2 regions of the Streptomyces sp. NPDC107581 genome follow, and region 2 is predicted to be linked to the other one. Evidence: riboswitches for the same ligand, from Rfam matches in the RefSeq annotation. Region 2 holds a riboswitch; the other holds the start of a gene.
The links. Region 2 has a riboswitch for cobalamin ahead of nrdI (class Ib ribonucleoside-diphosphate reductase assembly flavoprotein NrdI). Riboswitches for the same ligand answer to the same signal wherever they lie in the genome.

Region 1 (8,436 bases), on a different contig from region 2:
GTGGTGCCCGGGCCGGCCGCCGTCGCGCCGTCGTCGTCCCGGCGCGGCCTCAGCCTCGTTGGCCGTATCCCTTCAAACGCGCCCCGGCCTCGTCCATCTGTTCCTCCGTCAGAAGGGAGGGCGCCCGTCCCGGTGCCGCGGACGCCGTCAGCCACAGCCGGCACATCCACTCCAGCTGGGCGGTGCGGTCGTAGGCCTGGTCGAGGGTGGCGCCGTAGGTGATCATGCCGTGGTTCCGCAGGAGGCAGCCGGAGCGGCCGGCGAGGGCGCGGAGCATGTTCTCGGCCAGCTCGTCCGTGCCGTACGCGGCGTAGGGGGCGACCCGGACGGGGCCGCCCATGGCCGCGGCCATGTAGTGGATCGGGGGCAGTTCGCTCACGAGGGTGGAGACGGCCGTGCCGTGCACCGCGTGGGTGTGGACGACGGCGCGGGCGTCGGTGGTGCGGTAGACGGAGAGGTGCATGGGCAGCTCGCTGGTCGGCACGAGCGTGCCGAGCACCTGCCGCCCGTCGAGGTCGACGCCGGTGATGTCGTCCGGGGTCAGCCGGTCGTAGGGCACGCCCGACGGGGTGACCAGTACGAGGTCCCCGACGCGTGCCGACACGTTGCCGGACGTGCCGACGACCAGTCCGTCGGCGACGGTCCGGCGGGCCGTCGCGACCACCTCCTCCCACCCGCGCGCCTCGTCCTCGGTCGTGTCCCGCCGCTGCTCAGCCATGCGGGGATCCTGCCAGCCGGCGCGGTGCCGAGTGGTCCGGTCGCGTGGATCGGACCGGAAGCCGTGCACCCGAACGGGCGAACATCACTGCAAAACAGATGAAATGACAGCTCCCCGTCGATCACCGGGCATTCAATGATCTTTCCCACTCGCCGGACGACGTTCCGCCGCGACTCCAGGGGGACCCATGGCCCGTGACCGCACACCTTCCCGCCGCCGTGCGGGCGTCCTCACGGCGGCGGCCATGGCGGCCCTGGTCCTCGCCGGCACCGCCGCGGCCTCCGCGGGCCCGCCGGCCTCTGCGGGCCCGTCGCCGCCGGGAGCCGGTCGGGCCAGCGGGCGCGACGTGTCGTCCCACCAGGGGCAGGTGGACTGGCCGGCCGCCCGGTCGGACGGCGCACGGTTCACCTACGTCAAGGCGACCGAGGCCACGGCCTACCGCAACCCCCTCTTCAGGCGGCAGTACGACGGCGCGCGCCGGGCCGGCCTGATCCGCGGCGCGTACCACTTCGCCCGGCCGGACACGTCCTCGGGCGCCCGGCAGGCCGCGTACTTCGTGCGGCACGGCGGCGAATGGCGGGCGGACGGCTGGACGCTGCCGCCCGCGCTCGACATCGAGTACAACCCGTACGACGCGAAGCACAGGTGCTACGGGCTGGGCCGGCCGCGGATGGTCCGCTGGATCCGGTCCTTCAGCGACACCGTCGCACGGATGACCGGCCGGCGGCCGGTCATCTACACCACCGCCCAGTGGTGGAGGGCCTGCACCGGCGACAGCCGCGCCTTCTCGGACCATCCCCTGTGGATCGCCCGGCACGGCACACGGAGCCCGGGACCGCTGCCGGGCGGCTGGTCCTCCTGGACCTTGTGGCAGTACACCGCCGAGGGCAGCCGCACGGGTGACCAGAATCTCTTCCACGGGCCGCCGAGGCGGCTGCGGGCCTTCGCGCAAGGCCGGTGGCCAAGGGGCGCCTAGGGGGCAGATCCGGGCAAAATCCGGGACCCCTCCCATAGAAACCCTGGCGCCCGCTCCAGTTCACCTTCCGTTCATCCAGGTTGCCTACGGTCCAACAGCCAATGACCTCGAATGATTGCCTGGGTAAATGGAAAACTTCTCGCTGATCCTCGCGATTGTGGTGGTGACCGCACTCGCGTTTGATTTCACGAACGGTTTTCACGACACCGCCAACGCGATGGCCACGACCATCTCGACCGGTGCGCTCAAGCCCAAGGTCGCGGTGGCCATGTCCGCCGCCCTCAACCTTGTGGGCGCCTTCCTCTCCGTGGAGGTCGCCAACACGATCTCCAAGGGACTCGTCGACGAGAACGGCATCCGGCCCGAGGTCATCTTCGCCGCCCTGGTCGGCGCGATCCTCTGGAACCTGGTGACCTGGCTCGTGGGCCTGCCCTCCAGTTCCTCGCACGCCCTGATGGGCGGACTGATCGGCGCCACCGTCGCCTCCGCGGGCCTCGGCGCCGTCCACGGTGACGTCCTGATCACCAAGGTGCTGCTCCCGGCGGTCGCCGCCCCGGTCGTGGCCGGTCTCGCGGCACTGCTCGCCACCCGGTTCTCCTACGGCATCGGCCGGGGCGCCGAGGGCGAGGCCACCCGCAAGGGCTACCGCGCCGGGCAGATCGCCTCCGCCGGCCTGGTCTCCCTCGCCCACGGCACCAACGACGCGCAGAAGACGATGGGCATCATCACCCTCGCGCTGATCGCGGGCGGTGCGATCGCCCCCGGCTCCAACCCTCCCACCTGGGTCATCCTCTCCGCCGGCATGGCCATCGCGCTCGGCACCTACATCGGCGGCTGGCGCATCATCCGCACCATGGGCAAGGGCCTGACCGACCTGGAGCCGCGACAGGGCTTCGCCGCCCAGACCAGCGCGGCCACGGCCATCCTGGCCTCCTCGCACCTCGGCTTCTCCCTCTCCACCACCCATGTCGTCTCCGGCTCGGTGATGGGCGCGGGCCTCGGCCGCAAGGGCGGTGTGGTCCGCTGGTCCACCGCGACCCGCATGGTCGTCGCCTGGGTGCTCACCCTCCCGGCCGCCGCGCTGGTCGGCGCGGGCGCCGAGTCCGTCACGGACCTCGGCGACTGGGGCACCGCGGTCGTCGCCGTCTTCCTCGTCGGCGCCAGCGCCGCGATCTGGAAGTTCTCCCGCCGCGAGGTCGTCGACCACACCAGCGTCGTGCCCGCTGACGACGCCGAGCCGGCCGGCGTGGTGACCACCGCCATCGCCGCGGTGACCCCGCCCCCCGCGGGCGTCGTCACCGAGGACCTGACGGCCACCATCCCGGCTCCGGCCGCCGCCGTCCCGGCTCCCGCCGCCGCCACCGAGCCGGCCCCGCCGGCCGCCGCCGTCTGACCCCGAGCACCCGGTACCTGAAGGAAGCATCCCCATGAAGATCGACTGGGCGGCCCTCGGCTCCGTCTTCGGCGTCAGCCTCGTGTTCACGGTGGGCCTGGTGGCCCTGTTCACCCTCGGCGTCAACGGCCTGGCGCGGCGCGAGAAGGCCGCCGCGCAGGGCGACTCCGCCGCGCTGGCGGTGACCGGTGCCTATGTGTGCTTCGCGACCTGTGCGGCCGCGGTGGCGTACGGGTTCTATCTGATCGTGGCCAAGGCCTGACCTGTGATCGTGACCGAGGCCCGACCTCTTGCGTGACCGAGGCCCGACCTCTTGATCGTCACCGAGGCCTGACCTTCGAAAGGTCCGCGTCCGCGCGGGCCGGACGGTCCCGGACCGCCCTGCCGAGCCCCCAGTGGGCGACCCGGCAGGGCGGTCGCCGTGTGTCCGGGGCGGCCTCCGCCGTCGCGCCGCCCCGCGAGACCCACTGCGCTCCCGCGAGAGGCCCGCCGCGCTCGCGCGAGACCCACTGCGCTCCGGCGGGCCCTCGCCCGCCCCCCAGTTGGACGACCTGGCCGTCGTCCAGCGGCATCTCGCCCGCGTGCGCCGCCTCGCGTCTCCTCGTGTCTCCTCCCGCGTCCGTTCCATCCCGTATGAGACGTACGCCCTCTTGCTGATCCTCACGGTCCGTGGGTACCGGAGGGATGCGCGAACGCCGCCCGAGAGGAGGGGAATTCACCGCAATCCGGTCCTCCGGCGCGGTCGGGCGCGCTGCCGATGTGGGGCTCAGCACAGTCCGCCGTCCCTGGTCAAAGGCAAGTTGACGGCTCTTCCGAGTGCGTGGTGGACTGCCCACGCCATGTACGGCGGCAGAAGAGGAAGCCGGTGCGAATCCGGCGCGGTCCCGCCACTGTCACCGGGGAAGAACACCCCGGGAGCCAGGAACTCTCACCGCCGGTCTCGTCGGACCAGGGCGTGGACACCCTGAGTGAGGACACATATCGCCATGCTCGGCTGCCGATCGAGGACCAGTACCAGGCCCGCCCCTGACCTCACGGCCGGCTGAGCCGATGGGTGCCGATCGCTCGTACGCGTACGGCGCCGCCGCCGGCCTTCTCGGCGATCTCCTTCTCGGCGATCCGCGCCGCGGGCATCCGGTCGCCGCGTTCGGGCGCGCGGCCGCAGCCGTGGAACGCGTGCTGTGGCGCGACCACCGCGGCTGGGGCGCCCTGCACACCGCCGTGTGCGCCGGCGGCGCCGTCGCCCTGGGGGCCGTCGCCGAACGGGCCGTACGCCGCTCCCCCGTCGCCTCCGCCGCACTGGCCGGCGCCGCCACCTGGGCGGTCGTCGGGGGTACTTCGCTGGCCCGGGAGGCCCGGACCGTCGGGCGCGCCCTGGAGGCCGGGGACATCGAGGCGGCACGTGCGCGGCTGCCGCATCTGTGCGGCCGGGATCCGCAGGCCCTGGACGCGGACGGGATCGCCCGCGCCGTCGTGGAGTCGGTCGCCGAGAACACCTCCGACGCCGTGGTGGGCGCGCTGGTGTGGGGTGCGGGCGGCGGGGTGCCGGGGCTGCTCGGGTTCCGGGCCGTCAACACCCTGGATGCGATGGTGGGGCACAGGTCGGCCCGCTTCCGGCGCTACGGCTGGGCCTCGGCCCGCCTCGACGACGTGGCCGGCTGGCCGGGGGCGCGGCTGACCGCCGTACTCGCCGCCGCGGCCGGACCCGACCCCCGCGGCGCCCTGCGCGCCTGGCAGGCCGACGCCCGCAAGCACCCGAGCCCCAACGCCGGGCCCGTCGAAGCCTCGTTCGCGGGCGCGCTCGGCGTGCGGCTGGGCGGGACGCTCTCCTACGGCGGGCGCGTCGAGCACCGGCCCGTCCTCAACGGGGACACCGGGCGGGCCGTCCGGGTCACCGACATCGACCGGGCCGTACGGCTCTCCCGCCGCGTCGGCCTGCTCGCGCTCGGCGTCACCCTCGCCGCGCGCCGACTCGTGAAGGGACGTGGGAAGTGAACGGTGGTCTCCTCGTCGCCGGCACCACCTCCGACGCCGGCAAGAGCGTCGTGACGGCCGGGATCTGCCGGTGGCTGGTGCGCCAGGGCGTGAAGGTCGCGCCCTTCAAGGCGCAGAACATGTCCCTCAACTCGTTCGTGACACGGGAGGGTGCCGAGATCGGCCGGGCGCAGGCGATGCAGGCCCAGGCCTGCCGCGTCGAGCCGACCGCGCTGATGAACCCCGTGCTGCTCAAGCCGGGCGGTGAGCAGAGCAGCCAGGTGGTGCTGCTGGGCAGGCCGGTGGGCGAGATGAGCGCACGCGGCTACCACGGAGGGCGCCAGCAGCGGCTCCTCGGCACGGTCCTGGACTGTCTGGCCGAGTTGCGGGGCACGTATGACGCGGTGATCTGTGAGGGGGCCGGTTCGCCCGCGGAGATCAATCTGCGGCGGACCGACATCGTGAACATGGGGATCGCGCGGGGCGCGCGGCTGCCCGTGCTCGTCGTCGGCGACATCGACCGGGGTGGCGTCTTCGCCTCCTTCTTCGGGACGCTCGCCCTGCTCTCACCGCAGGACCAGGAGCTGGTCGCCGGCTTCCTGGTGAACAAGTTCCGCGGCGACGTCGGCCTGCTGGAGCCGGGGCTGGAGATGCTGCACGGTCTCACCGGGCGGCGCACCTACGGCGTGCTGCCGTTCCGGCACGGGCTCGGCATCGACGAGGAGGACGGGCTGCGGGTGTCCCTGCGGGGCACGGTCCGGGAGTCGGCCGTGACGCCTCCGCTCGGCGAGGACGTCCTGCGGGTCGCCGTCTGCGCGATCCCGCTGATGTCGAACTTCACGGACGTGGACGCGCTGGCCGCCGAACCGGGCGTCGTGGTGCGGTTCGTGGACCGGCCGGAGGAGCTGGCGGACGCCGACCTCGTGGTGGTCCCGGGTACGCGCGGGACCGTACGGGCGCTGGAGTGGCTGCGGGAACGGGGCCTGGCGGAGGCGCTCGTGCGCCGGGCCGCCGAGGGGCGGCCGGTCCTCGGCATCTGCGGCGGCTTCCAGATCCTCGGCGAGCACATCGAGGACGAGGTCGAGTCGCGCGCCGGGCAGGTCCGGGGCCTCGGGGTGCTCCCGGTGCGCGTGAAATTCGCCCGGGAGAAGACCCTCACCCGGCCCACCGGCGAAGCCCTCGGCGAGCGGGTCGAGGGGTACGAGATCCACCACGGGGTCGCCGAAGTGACGGGCGGAGAGCCCTTCCTGGACGGCTGCCGGGTCGGCCCGGCCTGGGGCACGCACTGGCACGGCTCGCTGGAGTCGGACGGCTTCCGCCGGGCCTTCCTGCGCGAGGTGGCGGCCGCCGCGGGCCGCCGGTTCGTGCCGGCCCCGGACACATGCTTCGCCGCGCTGCGCGAGGAGCAGCTCGACCGGCTCGGCGACCTGATCGAACAGCACGCGGACACGGACGCGCTCTGGCGGCTCATCGAGTCGGGCGCGCCGCAAGGACTGCCTTTCATTCCACCGGGAGCGCCCGCATGAGCACAGTGTTGTTGTTGTCGACCGCCGACACCGATCTGCTGGCGGCCCGGGCCTCCGGCGCCGGGTACCGGATCGGCAACCCGACCCGGGTCGACGTGGCCGGGGAACTGCCGGGTCTGATCGAGGGCTCGGGTATCGCCGTCGTACGGCTGCTGGGCGGTAAGCGTGCCTGGGAGGACGGGCTCGCCGCGCTGAAGGCGTCCGGGATCCCGACCGTGCTGCTGGGCGGCGAGGCCGTGCCGGACGCCGAGCTGATGGCCGAGTCGTCCGTTCCGGCGGGCGTCGTGGCGGAGGCGCTGAAGTACCTGGTCGAGGGCGGGCCCGCGAACCTGACCGAGCTGGCCCGGTTCCTCTCCGACACGGTGCTGCTGACCGGCGAGGGGTTCGAGGAACCGCGGAAGATGCCGGAGTTCGGGGTGCACGGCGGGCGTGACCTCGTCGAGGGCCGCCCCACCGTCGGCGTGCTCTTCTACCGGGCCCACGAGCTGAGCGGCAACACCGCCTTCGTGGACACGCTGTGCGAGGCGATCGAGGCGCACGGCGCCAACGCCCTTCCCGTGTACTGCGGTTCGCTGCGCGACGCGGACGCCGGGCTGTACGAGATCCTCGGCCGGACCGACGCCCTGGTGGCCACCGTCCTCGCCGCCGGCGGCACGCACGCCTCCGAGGCCTCGGCGGGCGGCGACGAGGAGGCCTGGGACATCGGGGCGCTCGCCGACCTCGACGTGCCCGTCCTGCAGGGGCTGTGCCTGACCTCCTCGAAGAGCGCCTGGGAGGAGTCCGACGCCGCCCTGTCCCCCATGGACGCGGCGATGCAGGTCGCGATCCCGGAGTTCGACGGGCGCCTGATCACGGTGCCGTTCTCCTTCAAGGAGCAGGGTCCGGACGACGTGCCGGTCTATGCCGCCGACCCCGAGCGGGCCGGGCGCGTGGCCGGAATCGCCGTACGGCACGCGCGGCTGCGGCACAAGGCGAACGCCGACAAGAAGCTCGCGCTCGTCTTCACCGCGTACCCGACCAAGCACTCGCGCGTCGGCAACGCGGTGGGCCTGGACACGCCCGCGTCGGCGGTGCGGGTCCTGGACGCCCTCAGGGAAGCCGGCTACGGCCTCACCGAGTACCCCGACAACGGCGACGAGCTGATCCACCGGCTGATCGGGGCCGGCGGGCACGACGTCGAGTGGCTCACCGAGGAGCAGCTGCGCGTGGCGCCCGCGCGGGTGCCGCTGGCCGACTACCGGGCCTGGTTCGACCGGCTCGACCCCGAGCTGCGGGACGCCATGCTCCAGGCGTGGGGCGAGCCGCCGGGCAGCCTGTACGTGGACGGCGACGACATCGTCCTCGCCTCCCTGCAGTTCGGGAACGTCGTCGTGATGATCCAGCCGCCGCGCGGCTTCGGCGAGAACCCGATCGCGATCTACCACGACCCCGACATGCCGCCCTCCCACCACTACATGGCGGCCTACCGCTGGCTGGCGGCCGCACCGTCGGAGGGGGGCTTCGGCGCGGACGCGATCGTGCACATGGGCAAGCACGGCACGATGGAGTGGCTGCCGGGCAAGGGCCTCGGCCTGTCCAGGGTCTGCGCCCCGGACGCCGTCCTCGGCGACCTCCCCCTCGTCTACCCGTTCATCGTCAACGACCCCGGCGAGGGCACCCAGGCCAAGCGGCGCGGGCACGCCACGGTGGTCGACCACCTGGTGCCGCCGATGGCGCGCGCCGACACCTACGGGGACCTGGCCAAGCTGGAGCAGCTGCTGGACGAGTACGCGCTCGTCTCCGACCTGGACCCGACGAAGGCGCCGGCCGTACGGGCGCAGATCTGGACGCTGGTCAAGGCCGCCGAGCT
Region 2 (8,436 bases):
GCGTCTACAAGCACGGCGACTCGCGCGTACCGATCATGCAGGATGCGCTGGACCGTCTGGTGGCCCGAGCCGCCGACCCGGAGGTGACGCGCCTTGCCACCCTCCACGCGTCCCTGCGCCATGCCATGGCGAGCCGAAAGGGCATTCATCCGAACCTGGACTACCCGGCCGGGCTCGCCTACCACCTGATGGGCTTCGACACCCCGGCCTTCACACCGGTCTTCGTGATGAGCCGTATCACCGGCTGGACCGCCCACATCACCGAGCAGCTCGCGCACAACGCCCTCATCCGGCCGCTGGCCTCGTACGACGGTCCGGGCCAGCGACCGGTGCCGAGCGCCTCCTAGCCCGCCGTCAGGCAGGTGCCGGCGCAGGACAGCTGTTGCCCACGGCGACCGGCTCCTCTTCCTCCGTCCCGGGGAGGAGGACCTGCAAGGAACCGAGCAGCGCCTCGACCACCTCGTCCAGGTCGAGGCGCTGCTCGACCGAGCGCAGGTGGGGCAGTCGCGCGCGGGTGCTGACGCGGGGCGGGGCGAGCAGACTGCAGCAGTCCTCGTCGGGCAGGACCGAGATGTCCGCGGTCCCGATCGTTCTGGCCTCGTCGATGATCTCCTGCTTCTCCCAGCCGATCAGGGGACGCAGCACGGGCAGCGCCGCGGCCTCGTCCACCGCGACCAGGTTGGCCAGGGTCTGGCTGGCCACCTGGCCCAGGCTGTCACCCGTCACCAGTGCCTGGGCGCCGGTGCGGGCGGCCAGCGCGGAGGCGGTGCGCACCATCAGCCGCCGCTGGGCGACGACCTGCAGCCGTCCCGCGCCGGCCACGGCGAGCTGCTTCTGGGCCTTGCCGAGCGCGATGACGTGCAGTCGGCCGGGCGGCTGGTAGCGGTTGAGCTCGCGGGCCAGGGCGTACGCCTTGTACACGGACGACGGGTTCGTGTACGGGGCGCCGTTGAAGTGTACGAAGTCGCAGGCCAGGCCACGTCGCATGGCCCGATGGGCGGCCACGGGCGAGTCGTAGCCGCCGGACAGCAGTACCAGGGCACGGCCGCTGGCCCCGACGGGCAGCCCGCTCAGACCGGGAAGTCGCTCCCGGGACAGGTAGGTCTCCTTGCGGTCGATCTCCACGGTCAGGAGGACGTCCGGCCGGGCGAGGTCGACCCGCAGCCCGGCGACGTCCTCCAGAATCCGGGCCCCGAGATACGCGTCCACCTGGGACGAGGTCAGCGGGAACCGTTTGTCCCGCCGCTTGGCGCGGACGGCGAAAGTGAGCCCGGCTCGCCCGGCGACGGCTGCGCGCAGCGCGTCGACGGCCGCTCGGGTGATGTCCTCCAGATCGCTGGGCACGCGTACGGCCGGCTCGACGGAGTTGAAGCCGATCACCGTGCGTGCCCGCTCCACCAGTGCGTCCCGGGGTACCTGGCCGCCCAGCACGGTGACGTTCTGGGCGGTCTTGATCCAGGTCGAGCCGCCGATTCCGCGCATCGCGACGCGCAGGTTGTCGTGGAGCCGCTCGGTGAACCGGTGGCGGTTGCGGCCCTTGAGGAAGATCTCGCCGTGTTTGAGCAGTACGCAGGTGCTGTACGCGGCGGACGTATCACCGGATGAGGCCCGGGAAGCGGGCACGCGGGGTTCGATGGACATGTGTCGCCCTCTCAGAAGTTCCAGTCGTCGTCGGCGGTGTCCTCCGCCTTGCCCATGACGTAGGAGGATCCGGAGCCGGAGAAGAAGTCGTGGTTCTCGTCCGCGCCCGGTGACAGCGCCGCCAGGATCTCCGGGTTGACCTCGGTCTCGTCCGCGCCGAAGCGGGCCGGGTAACCCAGGTTCATCAGCGCCTTGTTGGCGTTGTACCGGACGAAGACGGCCACGTCGTCCATCAGCCCGAGCGGCTCGTACAACTCGCCCGAGTACTGCAGCTCCAGCTGGTAGAGCTCCTCCAACAGCTCGTGGGTGAAGACGCGCATCTCCTCCTGCTCGGCCGGTGTCCGCTTCTCCAGGCCGCGCTGGTACTTGTAGCCGGAGTAGTAGCCGTGCACCGCCTTGTCGCGCAGGATCAGGCGGATCATGTCGGCGGTGTTGGTGAGCAGCGCGTGCGTGGAGAAGTGCAGCGGCAGGTAGAAGCCCGCGTACAGCAGCAGGGAGGACAGCAGTGTCGAGGCGACCTTCCGCTTCAGCGGGTCGTCGCCGTAGTAGTGCTGCAGTACTGTCTTGCAGCGCTGCTGGAGGACGTCGTTGGCGACCGCCCACTGGTAGGCGTCGTCGATCTCCGGGGTGTTGGAGAGGGTGGAGAACACCGAGGAGTAGCTGCGGGCATGGACGGCCTGCATGAAGGCGATGTTCGTGTACACCGCCTCCTCGTGTTCGGTGCGGGCGTCCTGGATCTGCACGATCTCGCCGACGGTGGCCTGCACGGTGTCCAGCATGGTCAGGCCGGTGAACACCCGCATGGTGAGGGTGCGTTCCCCGGCGGTGAGCCGCTGCTGCCACGCGCCCACGTCGTTGGACAGCGGCACCTTCTCAGGCAGCCAGAAGTTGGCGGTGAGGCGGTTCCAGACCTCCAGGTCCTTCTCGTCGGTGACCCGGTTCCAGTTGACCGGGCGCAGCCGGGCGGCCGGATCGTGCCGGTAGGACGGAGGAGTGACCGAGACATCGGCCGACGGTACGGGGGTGGTGGTCATCGAGGTGCTTTCGGATGGTGGGCGGGGGCGGTCACAGGGCGCAGGACAGGCAGTTCTCGATCTCGGTGCCCTCCAGGGCCTCCTGGCGCAGCCGGATGTAGTAGAGCGTCTTGATGCCCTTGCGCCAGGCGTGGATCTGCGCCTTGTTCAGATCGCGGGTGGTCGCCGTGTCACGGAAGAAGAGGGTGCAGCTCAGGCCCTGGTCGACGTGCTGGGTGGCTGCCGCGTAGGTGTCGATGATCTTCTCGTGGCCGATCTCGTACGCGTCCTGGAAGTACTCCAGGTTGTCGTTGTCCATGTGCGGCGCCGGGTAGTAGACGCGGCCGAGCTTGCCCTCCTTGCGGATCTCCACCTTGGAGGCGATCGGGTGGATGGAGGCGGTGGAGTCGTTGATGTAGCTGATGGACCCGGTGGGCGGCACGGCCTGGAGGTACTGGTTGTAGATGCCGTGCTCGCGGACGGATTCCTTCAGCTCCTGCCAGTCCTCCCGCGTGGGCAGCCGCACGCCGGCCTCGGCGAACAGGGCCCGCACCCGCTCGGTGGCCGGCTCCCACAGCCGCTCGGTGTACTTGTCGAAGTACGAGCCGTCGGCGTACGCGGTGGCTGCAAAGCCGTCGAACGCCGTGCCGCGTTCGACGGCGATACGGTTCGAGGCGCGCAGGGCGTGGTAGGCGACGGCGTAGAAGTACATGTTCGTGAAGTCGACGCCCTCCTCGCTGCCGTAGTGGATGCGCTGCGAGGCGAGGTAGCCGTGCAGGTTCATCTGGCCGAGACCGATGGAGTGCGACAGGTCGTTGCCGTGGGCGACGGACGGCACCGCGTCGATGTGCGACTGGTCGGAGACGGACGTCAGGCCGCGGACCGCGGTCTCCACCGTCGGGCCGAGGCCGGGGGAGGCCATCGCGGCGGCGATGTTCAGCGATCCCAGGTTGCAGGAGATGTCCCGGCCGACCGTCTGGTACCCGAGCGAGGCGTCGTAGGTGCTCGGGGTGTTCACCTGGAGGATTTCCGAGCACAGGTTGGACATGTTGATCCAGCCCGGGATCGGGTTGGCCCGGTTCACCGTGTCCTCGAACAGCAGATACGGATAGCCGGACTCGAACTGCAGCTCCGCGATCGTCTTGAAGAACTCGCGGGCGCTGAGCGTGGTCCTGCGGATGCGCGGGTTGGCGACCAGGTCGTCGTAGTGCTCGCTGACGGACAGGTCGGACAGCGGCCTTCCGTACTCGCGCTCGACGTCGTACGGCGAGAACAGGTGCATGTCCTCGTTGCGCTTGGCCAGTTCGAAGGTGATGTCGGGGACGACGACGCCCAGGGAGAGCGTCTTGATGCGGATCTTCTCGTCCGCGTTCTCCCGCTTGGTGTCCAGGAACCGCATGATGTCCGGGTGGTGCGCGTGCAGGTACACGGCTCCCGCGCCCTGCCGTGCGCCGAGCTGGTTGGCGTAGGAGAAGGAGTCCTCCAGCAGCTTCATCACCGGCACGACGCCGGAGGCCTGGTTCTCGATCTTCTTGATCGGGGCGCCCTGCTCGCGCAGGTTCGTCAGCAGCAGCGCCACGCCCCCGCCGCGCTTGGACAGCTGGAGCGCGGAGTTGATGCCACGGCCGATGGACTCCAGGTTGTCCTCGACACGGAGCAGGAAGCAGGAGACCAGCTCACCGCGCTGCGCCTTGCCCGCGTTGAGGAAGGTCGGGGTCGCCGGCTGGAAGCGCCCGGTCATCATCTCGTCGACCAGCCGCGAGGCCAGCGCCTCGTCCCCGGCACCGAGGAAGAGGGCGGTGGCCACGACCCGGTCCTCGTACCGCTCCAGATAGCGGGAGCCGTCGAAGGTCTTCAGGGTGTACGACGTGTAGTACTTGAACGCACCGAGGAAGGTGCGGAAGCGGTGCTCGTGTGCGTACGCCTGCCGGTACAGACCCTCGACGAACTCCCAGTCGTAGCGCCGGATCGGCGCCTCCTCGTAGTAGTCGTTCTCGATCAGGTAGGAGATCTTCTCCCTCAGCGTCGGGAAGACCACCGTGTTCGGATTGACGTGCTGGACGAAGTACTGCCGGACCGCCTCGCGGTCCTTGTCGAACTGGATGCGGCCGTCGCAGTCGTACATGTTCAGCATGGCGTTCAGCGCGTGGTAGTCCTTGCGCGTGCCGACCGACTCGCGCTGGGCCGCGGGGGCCGTGACCGCTGTGGTGAGGGTGTTCATGCCGCCGGCCGTCCCGCCGTCGACGAGTGTCGTGTCCAAAACGTGTGCAGTCCTTCCCTCACGGCGCGGACGTCGCGGTCCGTGCCCAGCAGTTCGAACCGGTACAGCTCCGGAACCCGGCACTTGGCCGAGACGACCCGTCCGGCCAGGCAGTAGTCGGCACCGAAGTTGGTGTTGCCGGACGCGATGACCCCGCGCAGCAGTGCGCGGTTGGCCTCGATGTTCAGAAAGCGGATCACCTGTTTGGGGACCGCGCCCGCGCGCTCACCGCCGCCGTAGGTCGGCACGATCAGCACGTACGGCTCGGTGACCCGGGGCATGCCCTCGCGGTGCGGGTGCAGGGGGATCCGTGTGGCGGGCAGGCCCAGCTTCTCCACGAAGCGTTTGGTGTTCTCCGAGACGCTGGAGAAATACACGAGACCGCTCAACGGTCGCCGCCTCCTCTCGCTCGTTCCCGTAGCGGTTTTCGAGGACCGGAAGGGGAGGAGCGTTGCGGCGCGTACGGCGGAGCGTGGGGTGGCGGCACAAGCGGGCACACCAGACCCTGGGTCCGTGCGGCAGCCACGCGGCCCTCCCTCGGGGCCTCGGAGCGCGTGCACCGCTCTTCGGTGCACGCACCGGTGGCAGGTCTTCGGACTCGCGGACGCGTTCATGCCTGTGACAGGCGAGGACACCTACTGGCCGTCGCTTCCCGGGCCCTGTTCGTCGGACCCAGTGCTTGTGACGGCGGTCGTTTCCGCTCACCGCTGCGGGGCAGCCCCGGATTCCCACCGGGTTCCCTCTTGCCTCGCCAGGCACAGCAGTGCTTGGCGAACCACCAGCACGACCAACACTACATCTAGAACGTCGGCCACGTGCACAACCCAGATGTTGTGTCGGCGAAGAAAGTTAGGTATACCTAAGTTCTGCCTGGGGGTGCTGGGACGGCGGGTGCTCGCCGCGCGTCCCGCGCCGGCGATGACGCGTACGCGGCCGGCCCGCTCGCGTATGCCGGCGGCGCGTTCGGCGCGTTCGGCGCGGCCGGGCGGTGCCGGAGCGTTCGGCGATTCCGCGCCGTTGTCCCCGCCGAGTGCCTCGGCGAGGGTGTCCGGGAACTGGGTCATGTCGACGAGCGCGTCACGCAGCGCGCATTCCGGCGGCGGCTGCCCAGCTGCCGGCGCAGGGCTTGCAGGCTTTCGAAGCCCTTGATGGATGACACGACCATGGGCCTGCCGTCGACCACGACCCGCCGCGGTTCGTGTTGCACCGACGTGCCCCCTCGTGGTTCCGCCCCGGAGGTCGCGCAAGGGCCGGGGCGCTTGTGGCGCCCCGGCCCGGAGCGATACCGGCGTCGGGTCAGGAGGCGGGCAGCTCGCCGCGGACCGTACGAGCGGCGGCCACCAGGTTCTCCAGGGAGGCCCGGGTCTCGGGCCAGCCACGGGTCTTCAGGCCGCAGTCCGGGTTGACCCACAGCCGCTCGGCGGGGATGGCCTTCAGGCCGGTGCGCAGCAGTTCTGCGGCCTCCTCGGCGCTCGGGACGCGGGGGGAGTGGATGTCGTAGACGCCGGGTCCCGCCTCACGGGGATAACCGTGATCGGCGAGTTCGCGGGCGACCTGCATGTGGGAGCGGGCCGCCTCCAGGCTGATGACATCGGCATCGAGGTCGTCGATCGCCTGGACGATGTCACCGAACTCGGCGTAGCACATGTGCGTGTGGATCTGAGTGTCCGGACGCACCCCGCTGGTGGTGAGGCGGAAGGCTTCCGTGGCCCAGTCCAGGTACGCGGGCCGGTCGGCGGCGCGCAGGGGGAGCGTCTCGCGCAGCGCGGGCTCGTCCACCTGGATCACCGAGGTGCCGGCCGCCTCCAGACCGGTCACCTCGTCGCGCAGGGCGAGGGCGACTTGCCGGGCGGTGTCGCCGAGGGGCTGGTCGTCCCGGACGAAGGACCAGGCGAGCATGGTGACCGGCCCGGTCAGCATGCCCTTGACCGGGCGGCCGGTGAGGGACTGCGCGTAGGCCGTCCAGCGCACCGTCATGGGCTCCGGACGCGAGATGTCACCGGCCAGGATCGGCGGCCGGACGTACCGCGTGCCGTAGGACTGCACCCAGCCGTGCTGGGTGGCGAGGTAGCCGGTGAGCTGCTCCGCGAAGTACTGGACCATGTCGTTGCGCTCGGGCTCGCCGTGCACCAGGACGTCCAGACCCGCCTTCTCCTGGAAGGCGATCACCTCCTGGATCTCCGCCTTGATGCGCTCCTCGTACTCAGCCGTGTCGATCCGGCCCGAACGCAGCTCGGCGCGGGCGGTACGCAGCTCGCTGGTCTGCGGGAAGGAGCCGATGGTGGTGGTGGGCAGCAGGGGCAGACCGAGGTGGGCCCGCTGAGCGGCGGCGCGCTCGGAGTACGGCTGGGCACGGCGCGCGTCGGTCTCGGTGACGGCGGCGGTGCGGGCGCGGACAGCAGGGTCGTGGGTGATGGGAGAGTTCTCACGGGACGCGAGGTCGGCTCGGTTCGCCGAGAGTTCCGCGGCGATCGTGTCGGTGCCCTGGGCGAGGCCCTTGGCGAGCGTGACGATCTCACGCGTCTTCTGCTTCGCGAAGGCCAGCCAGCGCAGGATCTGCGGCTCGATGTCCCGCTCGGCCGCGGCGTCCAGCGGCACATGGAGGAGGGAGCAGGAGGCGGACACGTCGACCCGGTCCGCCAGACCCAGCAGCGTACCGAGCGTGGCCAGGGACTTGCCGAGGTCGTTGACCCAGATGTTGCGGCCGTTGACGACACCGGCCACCAGGCGCTTGCCGGGCAGGCCGCCCGCCGCGGCGAGGTCGTCGAGGTTGGCGGCGGCGGCCTCGGTGAAGTCCAGCGCGAGGCCGTCGACCGGGGCCTTGGCGAGCACCGGCAGGGCGTCCCCGAGACGGTCGAAGTACGAAGCCACCAGCAGCTTCGGACGGTCGGTCAGGGCGCCGAGGTCACGGTAGGCGCGGGCGGCGGCGTTCAGCTCGGCCGGGGTGCGGTCCTGCACGAGAGCGGGCTCGTCGAGCTGGACCCACTCGGCGCCTGCGGCCCGCAGGTCGGCGAGGACCTCGGCGTACACCGGCAGCAGCCGGTCCAGCAGGGTGAGGGGATCGAAGTCCGCGGCCACCCCGGGGGCCGGCTTGGCGAGCAGCAGGTAGGTGACGGGGCCCACGAGCACGGGCCGGGCGGTGAGGCCGAGCGCAAGAGCCTCCCGCAGCTCACCGACCTGCTTCGTGGAGTCGGCACGGAAGACGGTGTCCGGTCCCAGTTCGGGGACGAGGTAGTGGTAGTTGGTGTCGAACCACTTGGTCATCTCCAGCGGCGCCACGTCCTGGGTGCCGCGGGCCATGGCGAAATACCCGTCCAGCGCGTCCCCGGCGACAGCGTCCCGGTGACGAGCGGGAATGGCGCCGACCATCACGGTCGTGTCCAGGACATGGTCGTAGTACGAGAAGTCGCCGGTCGGCACCTCTTCGATGCCGGCCGCGGCCAGCTGCTGCCAGTTCGTTCGGCGCAGGTCGCCGGCGGTGGCGCGGAGGGCGTCGGCGCTGACGCGGCCCTTCCAGTAGCC

Region 1: linked by a shared signal. The riboswitch ahead of ACZ7P3_RS16560 (cobalamin biosynthesis protein) and the one ahead of nrdI (class Ib ribonucleoside-diphosphate reductase assembly flavoprotein NrdI) in region 2 are both predicted to bind cobalamin.

What each region holds. Positions count from the first base shown of each region.
Region 1 is NZ_JBVKBH010000006.1:70,629-79,064, forward strand. Features, by position in the region: gene ACZ7P3_RS16540 (class II aldolase/adducin family protein) at 50-718, opposite strand; gene ACZ7P3_RS16545 (lysozyme) at 906-1,694, shown strand; gene ACZ7P3_RS16550 (inorganic phosphate transporter) at 1,822-3,087, shown strand; gene ACZ7P3_RS16555 (hypothetical protein) at 3,122-3,349, shown strand; cobalamin riboswitch at 3,894-4,036, shown strand; gene ACZ7P3_RS16560 (cobalamin biosynthesis protein) at 4,138-5,082, shown strand; gene ACZ7P3_RS16565 (cobyric acid synthase) at 5,079-6,587, shown strand; gene cobN (cobaltochelatase subunit CobN) at 6,584-8,436, shown strand, end outside.
Region 2 is NZ_JBVKBH010000020.1:1,417-9,852, reverse strand. Features, by position in the region: gene ACZ7P3_RS36885 (bifunctional 2-methylcitrate synthase/citrate synthase) at 1-347, shown strand, start outside; gene thiI (tRNA uracil 4-sulfurtransferase ThiI) at 355-1,641, opposite strand; gene nrdF (class 1b ribonucleoside-diphosphate reductase subunit beta) at 1,653-2,675, opposite strand; gene nrdE (class 1b ribonucleoside-diphosphate reductase subunit alpha) at 2,707-4,914, opposite strand; gene nrdI (class Ib ribonucleoside-diphosphate reductase assembly flavoprotein NrdI) at 4,872-5,303, opposite strand; cobalamin riboswitch at 5,481-5,709, opposite strand; gene metE (5-methyltetrahydropteroyltriglutamate--homocysteine S-methyltransferase) at 6,211-8,436, opposite strand, start outside.